3 regions of the Mesorhizobium sp. LCM 4576 genome follow, and region 2 is predicted to be linked to each of the others. Evidence: riboswitches for the same ligand, from Rfam matches in the RefSeq annotation. Region 2 holds a riboswitch; each other region holds the start of a gene.

Region 1 (2,585 bases), on a different contig from region 2:
GGCCGACCAGCGCGATCTTCTCGCCGGCGGATGCGCTGAGCGCCGCGCCGTCGAGCAGCGGCGTGCCGCCGAAGGTCAGTTTAATGCCGTCGAGGTTGAGGAGTGGCGGCGCCATATCAGCTTTCTGGAAGAGGATAAGGGTGGGCCAGAAGCAGCGCCCGGCCGCGCTCCAGCGCGATGCCGAGCCGCCCTTTGACCTCGTTTGATATAGTGAGCGAGGAGCCGAACGCCACCTCGACGCGGTCGAGCGGCCATTTGGCGCCGGTCACAGTCAGGCCGCCAAGCTCGGAGAAGCCGAGCACCGAAAACAAGGTGCCCTCATCATAGTCGAAGCTCGATTTGCCGGGCAGGATCGGAACGCCTTCCTGCGCGCCGCTCGTCAGCAGCACCCGCGTGCCGGCGGCGGCCAGCCGCACGGCCAGCGCCAGATGCAGGACGGCATGGTCGGCGCGCTTGCCGCCAAAGGCTCCGGCCAGCACCAGGCTGGTGGCGCCGCGCTGAAGCGCTTCCGCTATGGCGAGCTCTCCGTCGGTCATGTCCTTCTCGGCCGGGAAGACTTTTCGCGGAACGGCGGCGAGATCATCCGGCAGGTTGGCCGGCACCGAATCGAAATCGCCAACCCAGAGTTCCGGGACGATATCCAGCAAGCGGGCATGGCCGATGCCGGCGTCGGCGGCGATGACGCGCGAGCCAGTGATCTGGCGTTCGAGCCGGGGCGTGCGGATGAGTTCGCCGCCAAGCAGGATGGTGAATGTGCCCATGGGCGTCGCCCTTACCAGCCCACCGGGCGAAACGGAAGCCGGATGCAGTGCGCTTCGGTTGCGAACCCTGCCGGCGAACATTAGCTGCCCGGCAAAACTTCCGCTTGCGCGCCGCTTCGGCCGGGCCTATCTGTCGAAACGCTCTAACGGGGTGCCGGACGTGATCCGGCTGAGAGGCGATCAAGCCAACCCGCTGAACCTGATCCGGTTTGTACCGGCGGAGGGATTAGACGTTTCGGACCATCCGGCGCCTCAATTCCTTGTCACTCGAACGAAGGAGGCGCCGATGCGCGCAATGCTGTCCAATCTCATTCTCGCAACCGGCCTTGTTGCGCTTCTGGCGGGCGTCGCGCCTGCCGAGGCCAAGGACAAGCTCACCGTCTATACTTATGAAAGCTTCACCGCCGATTGGGGACCCGGACCGGCCGTGAAGAAGGAATTCGAGGCCGAATGCGGCTGCGATCTCGAATTCGTCTCGGTGGCCGACGGTGTGGCGCTGCTCAACCGCGTCAAGCTCGAAGGCGCCGGCACCAAAGCCGATGTCGTGCTTGGCCTCGACACCAATCTGACGGCGGACGCGAAGGCGAGCGGCCTCTTCGCGCCGCATGGCGAAGTCTCCGGGATCAATGTGCCCGGAGGCTGGAGCGACGACACTTTCGTGCCCTTCGACTATGGCTATTTCGCCGTCGTCTACGACACGCAGAAGCTGAAAGTCCCGCCGAAGAGCCTGAAGGAGCTGGTGGAAGGCAGCGGCACCGACAAGATCGTCATCCAGGATCCGCGCACCTCGACGCCCGGCCTTGGCCTGCTTTTGTGGGTGAAGTCTGTCTATGGCGACAAGGCGCCGGAAGCCTGGGCCAAGCTCAAGACCAAGGTCCTGACGGTGACGCCGGGCTGGAGCGAGGCCTATGGCCTGTTCACCAAGGGCGAGGCTCCGATGGTGCTCTCCTACACCACCTCGCCGGCCTACCACATGGTGGCCGAGAACACCGAGCGCTACCAGGCGGCCTCCTTCGAGGAGGGCGAATACCTGCAGATCGAGGTTGCCGGCATCACCACGGCCGGCGCGAAGAACCCGCTGGCGCAGAAATTCATCGCCTTCATGACCGGACCGAAGTTCCAGGACGTCATTCCGGAGACCAACTGGATGTTCCCGGCCGGCAAGACCGACAAGCCGCTCAACCCGGCCTTCGACAAGCTGGTGAAGCCGACCAAGACCTTGCTGTTCAGTCCTGAGGAAGTGGCGGCCAACCGCAAGGCCTGGGTGGATGAGTGGCTGGCGGTGATGAGCAAGTAGGGCTGCGATGCTTGCGCCAAGGCCCCCCTCTCTGTCCTGCCGGACATCTCCCCCTCAAGGGGGGAGATTGGCTGTCACGCCGACTTTCGCCAATCTCCAATGCTGCAGGACTAAGCGGGGCGTCGAAGCTGCTAATCTCCCCCCTAGAGGGGGAGATGGCCGGCAGGCCAGAGGGGGGCGCGAAGGAACGCGGCGTTCGCTGAATCTCAACAAGGTGCAGCGTGCACGCCACGCGTGACTCCCGCATAACCGCTGGCGTCATCGCTCTTGCAGCAATCGCCATCCTCATCGGCGGCGCCTTCGCCGGCCTCGCCATCGAAGGCGCGCATGACCTCTCCGGCGCTGCCGCCGCCTTCGACAGCTATCTCTTTCGCGTCGCCCGCTTCACGCTTTGGCAGGCGGCTCTCTCGACGCTCCTGTCGGTCGCGCCGGCGCTGCTCGTGGCGCGCGCCTTGTCCCGGCATCCAGCCTTTCCCGGCCGCCGACTGATCCTGCAACTGTTCACCGTGCCGCTGGCATTGCCGGCA
Region 2 (2,700 bases):
ATGCGCCGACAACCCAGATGACGCAGTATTTCCGGGCAATGGCGACGTCCCGAGCGCCCTGAAAAATCGTGACCGTCAAAATCGGTCTCGCCAACGCTAGGCGGTCAGTCAGGTAGGAAACCGCTTTGCCGGGAACCTCAGCCGTCGAGGTGGCGAAATATGCGAAGGCTGCGAAAAACTTCGGCTGCACCGCCAGTCCGAGCCTCGAACCGACCGGCTTGGCATTCACGAATTCGATGTCGGCAAACGAAAGGCTCCATTCCTTGGCCAGCGACCCGGGCGAAACACGCAGATCTCAGGAAGGTTCTAGAATCCATTTTCGGCAAAGTCTGGCTTGGAGCATCAATTTTCAGGGAGTAGGTTCATTTTTCATATCCCTGGCCGGTTTGAACAGGAATTCGAGAGAAGAGCCCAATTTTCATGGCGGCGGCGCCCGCACGCCGAATTCCTCTATGCCTGCGTTCCACGAACCATCGAACGGGATCTTCCCAACGAAACCGCGTTCTGCAGCGCTACGATCAGTTCCGGCAACATGGGGATGCCTTTATCGACATGCCCGAGCGGCTGATCGATCTGCTCTTCCGTTTCCTCTACCAGAACGGCGGCCAGCTATCGAACCGCGCCCGCGAAAAGGAATTCGCCGCGCTGACGAATGACGAGGCAGAGCGGATCGAGGAGATCTACGCGCAAACCTTTGGTGCCGATTGAAGGCGTGATCATCGCAAGCACCGAACTTTCAGTCCGGTGATTTGACAATCTTCTTATCCCTTCCCCGCCCTCTACTCGTGCGCGCGATTTGTCGCCGCCTTATGCGCGAACYTTTCCCGCAGTTTGATCAGCAGCCGATCAGCGCCGCGGTCTGCCCGCTGCCTGAAGGCGCTTGACAAAGCGGCGCTGGCCCGGTCAATTCGCAAGCATTCACCAGGGGAGTCCCGGCAAGGGGCTGAGATACTGCTGGCTTTGCGGCGCAGTGACCCGTTGAACCTGATCCAGTTCATACTGGCGTAGGGACGGTGCAAGCGCTTTGCGGGCGTTCATGCCCGAAGACTGTCTCAAGCAGGTCGACCAAAAGCGTCTTTTCATCCTTCCGGCACAGAACTGGGTCTCCAATGCAACGAGCAAAGGAGCCTCAAATGAATGCCTTGACCCCGACCGTGTCGACCGGGCCGTTGCCGGCTTCGCGGAAGATCCACAAATCCGGCATCCTTCATCCGCAGATCAGGGTGCCGATGCGCGAGATCGCGGTCCACCCGACTGCCGGCGAGCCGCCGGTGACGGTCTACGATCCGTCAGGCCCCTATACCGACCCCGCGATCGGAACCGATATCGAGAAGGGTCTTGCCCGGCTTCGGCAGGACTGGATCGCAGCGCGCGGCGATGTCGAATCTTATGACGGCCGCCATGTCAGGCCGGAGGACAACGGATTTGCGGCAGGCGAGCGTCTCACGCGGGAATTTCCGATCCGCAACCGTCCACTGAGGGCCAAAGCCGGCAAGGYCGTCACCCAGCTCGCCTACGCGCGCGCGGGCATCATCACCCCCGAGATGGAATTCGTCGCCATCCGCGAAAACCTCGGCCGCGAGATCCTGCGCGGCACGCTGCAACAGGACGGCGAGGCGTTCGGCGCATCGATCCCGGATTTCGTCACGCCGGAATTCGTGCGCGACGAGGTAGCGTGCGGCCGTGCGATTATTCCCGCCAACATCAACCATCCCGAGAGCGAGCCGATGATCATCGGCCGCAATTTCCTGGTGAAGATCAACGCCAACATCGGCAATTCCGCCGTCACCTCCTCGATGGCCGAAGAAGTGGAAAAGATGGTCTGGGCGATCCGATGGGGCGCCGACACCGTCATGGATCTGTCGACGGGGCGCAACATCCACAACATCCGCGAATGGATCGTGCGCAACGCCCCGGTGCCGATCGGCACGGTGCCGCTTTACCAGGCGCTGGAAAAGGTCGGCGGCATTGCCGAGGACCTGAGCTGGGAGGTCTATCGCGACACGCTGGTCGAACAGGCCGAGCAGGGCGTCGACTACTTCACCATCCATGCCGGCGTGCGGTTGCATTACATTCCGCTGACCGTCGACCGGGTCACGGGCATCGTCTCTCGCGGCGGCTCGATCATGGCGAAATGGTGCCTGCACCATCACCGCGAAAGCTTCCTCTATGAGCATTTCGAGGAGATCTGCGATATCGCCAGAGCCTATGACGTCTCCTTCTCGCTCGGTGACGGCCTTCGTCCCGGCTCGATCGCCGATGCCAATGACCGGGCCCAATTCGCCGAACTGGAGACGCTTGGCGAACTGACGAAGATCGCCTGGGCAAAGGACTGCCAGGTGATGATCGAGGGCCCCGGCCATGTGCCCATGCACAAGATCAAACAGAATATGGACAAGCAGCTCGCCGTCTGCGGCGAAGCGCCTTTCTACACGCTGGGGCCGCTGACGACGGACATTGCGCCGGGCTATGACCACATCACATCCGGCATCGGCGCGGCCATGATCGGCTGGTTCGGCACGGCCATGCTCTGCTACGTGACGCCGAAGGAACATCTCGGCCTGCCGGATCGAAACGACGTCAAGACCGGGGTGATCACGTACAAGATTGCTGCACACGCAGCGGATCTTGCCAAGGGGCATCCCGCGGCGAAAATCCGCGACGACGCGCTTTCGCGGGCACGGTTCGAGTTCCGTTGGG
Region 3 (2,585 bases), on a different contig from region 2:
CCACTCGATGACCGAGAGATCGAGATGGTTGGTCGGCTCGTCGAGCAAAAGGATGTCGGGCTCGGGCGCCATGACACGGGCTAGCGCAGCGCGGCGCGCCTCGCCGCCTGAAAGATCGTTCGGCCGCTCCTCGCCGGTGAGGCCGAGATGTTCCATCAGATAGGTGGCGCGATGCGGATCGTCGGCCGGGCCGAGGCCGGCTTCGACATAGGCGCGCACGCTGGCGAAACCGTCCATGTCGGGCATCTGCGGCAGATAGCGGACCGTGGCCGAGGGTTGGCGGAAGACCTCGCCGTCCTGCGGCTCGATCATGCCGGCGGCGATCTTGAGCAGCGTCGACTTGCCCGAGCCATTGRGGCCGACCAGCGCGATCTTCTCGCCGGCGGATGCGCTGAGCGCCGCGCCGTCGAGCAGCGGCGTGCCGCCGAAGGTCAGTTTAATGCCGTCGAGGTTGAGGAGTGGCGGCGCCATATCAGCTTTCTGGAAGAGGATAAGGGTGGYCCAGAAGCAGCGCCCGGCCGCGCTCCAGCGCGATGCCGAGCCGCCCTTTGACCTCGTTTGATATAGTGAGCGAGGAGCCGAACGCCACCTCGACGCGGTCGAGCGGCCATTTGGCGCCGGTCACAGTCAGGCCGCCAAGCTCGGAGAAGCCGAGCACCGAAAACAAGGTGCCCTCATCATAGTCGAAGCTCGATTTGCCGGGCAGGATCGGAACGCCTTCCTGCGCGCCGCTCGTCAGCAGCACCCGCGTGCCGGCGGCGGCCAGCCGCACGGCCAGCGCCAGATGCAGGACGGCATGGTCGGCGCGCTTGCCGCCAAAGGCTCCGGCCAGCACCAGGCTGGTGGCGCCGCGCTGAAGCGCTTCCGCTATGGCGAGCTCTCCGTCGGTCATGTCCTTCTCGGCCGGGAAGACTTTTCGCGGAACGGCGGCGAGATCATCCGGCAGGTTGGCCGGCACCGAATCGAAATCGCCAACCCAGAGTTCCGGGACGATATCCAGCAAGCGGGCATGGCCGATGCCGGCGTCGGCGGCGATGACGCGCGAGCCAGTGATCTGGCGTTCGAGCCGGGGCGTGCGGATGAGTTCGCCGCCAAGCAGGATGGTGAATGTGCCCATGGGCGTCGCCCTTACCAGCCCACCGGGCGAAACGGAAGCCGGATGCAGTGCGCTTCGGTTGCGAACCCTGCCGGCGAACATTAGCTGCCCGGCAAAACTTCCGCTTGCGCGCCGCTTCGGCCGGGCCTATCTGTCGAAACGCTCTAACGGGGTGCCGGACGTGATCCGGCTGAGAGGCGATCAAGCCAACCCGCTGAACCTGATCCGGTTTGTACCGGCGGAGGGATTAGACGTTTCGGACCATCCGGCGCCTCAATTCCTTGTCACTCGAACGAAGGAGGCGCCGATGCGCGCAATGCTGTCCAATCTCATTCTCGCAACCGGCCTTGTTGCGCTTCTGGCGGGCGTCGCGCCTGCCGAGGCCAAGGACAAGCTCACCGTCTATACTTATGAAAGCTTCACCGCCGATTGGGGACCCGGACCGGCCGTGAAGAAGGAATTCGAGGCCGAATGCGGCTGCGATCTCGAATTCGTCTCGGTGGCCGACGGTGTGGCGCTGCTCAACCGCGTCAAGCTCGAAGGCGCCGGCACCAAAGCCGATGTCGTGCTTGGCCTCGACACCAATCTGACGGCGGACGCGAAGGCGAGCGGCCTCTTCGCGCCGCATGGCGAAGTCTCCGGGATCAATGTGCCCGGAGGCTGGAGCGACGACACTTTCGTGCCCTTCGACTATGGCTATTTCGCCGTCGTCTACGACACGCAGAAGCTGAAAGTCCCGCCGAAGAGCCTGAAGGAGCTGGTGGAAGGCAGCGGCACCGACAAGATCGTCATCCAGGATCCGCGCACCTCGACGCCCGGCCTTGGCCTGCTTTTGTGGGTGAAGTCTGTCTATGGCGACAAGGCGCCGGAAGCCTGGGCCAAGCTCAAGACCAAGGTCCTGACGGTGACGCCGGGCTGGAGCGAGGCCTATGGCCTGTTCACCAAGGGCGAGGCTCCGATGGTGCTCTCCTACACCACCTCGCCGGCCTACCACATGGTGGCCGAGAACACCGAGCGCTACCAGGCGGCCTCCTTCGAGGAGGGCGAATACCTGCAGATCGAGGTTGCCGGCATCACCACGGCCGGCGCGAAGAACCCGCTGGCGCAGAAATTCATCGCCTTCATGACCGGACCGAAGTTCCAGGACGTCATTCCGGAGACCAACTGGATGTTCCCGGCCGGCAAGACCGACAAGCCGCTCAACCCGGCCTTCGACAAGCTGGTGAAGCCGACCAAGACCTTGCTGTTCAGTCCTGAGGAAGTGGCGGCCAACCGCAAGGCCTGGGTGGATGAGTGGCTGGCGGTGATGAGCAAGTAGGGCTGCGATGCTTGCGCCAAGGCCCCCCTCTCTGTCCTGCCGGACATCTCCCCCTCAAGGGGGGAGATTGGCTGTCACGCCGACTTTCGCCAATCTCCAATGCTGCAGGACTAAGCGGGGCGTCGAAGCTGCTAATCTCCCCCCTAGAGGGGGAGATGGCCGGCAGGCCAG

What was found. A riboswitch is a leader RNA that binds a small molecule or an ion and turns the genes downstream of it on or off. The one in region 2 is predicted to bind thiamine pyrophosphate.
Region 1: another riboswitch for thiamine pyrophosphate. It lies ahead of thiB (thiamine ABC transporter substrate binding subunit); the one in region 2 lies ahead of thiC (phosphomethylpyrimidine synthase ThiC).
Region 3: another riboswitch for thiamine pyrophosphate. It lies ahead of thiB (thiamine ABC transporter substrate binding subunit); the one in region 2 lies ahead of thiC (phosphomethylpyrimidine synthase ThiC).

Annotation. Positions count from the first base shown of each region.
Region 1 is NZ_MDDT01000075.1:2,046-4,630, reverse strand. Features, by position in the region: gene LCM4576_RS31505 (ABC-F family ATP-binding cassette domain-containing protein) at 1-115, opposite strand, end outside; gene LCM4576_RS31500 (thiamine diphosphokinase) at 117-761, opposite strand; TPP riboswitch at 899-1,004, shown strand; gene thiB (thiamine ABC transporter substrate binding subunit) at 1,057-2,058, shown strand; gene thiP (thiamine/thiamine pyrophosphate ABC transporter permease) at 2,280-2,585, shown strand, end outside.
Region 2 is NZ_MDDT01000021.1:87,130-89,829, forward strand. Features, by position in the region: gene LCM4576_RS36280 (hypothetical protein) at 421-708, shown strand; TPP riboswitch at 914-1,029, shown strand; gene thiC (phosphomethylpyrimidine synthase ThiC) at 1,134-2,700, shown strand, end outside.
Region 3 is NZ_MDDT01000061.1:22,198-24,782, reverse strand. Features, by position in the region: partial or broken gene LCM4576_RS29915 (ATP-binding cassette domain-containing protein) at 1-471, opposite strand, end outside; gene LCM4576_RS29910 (thiamine diphosphokinase) at 473-1,117, opposite strand; TPP riboswitch at 1,255-1,360, shown strand; gene thiB (thiamine ABC transporter substrate binding subunit) at 1,413-2,414, shown strand.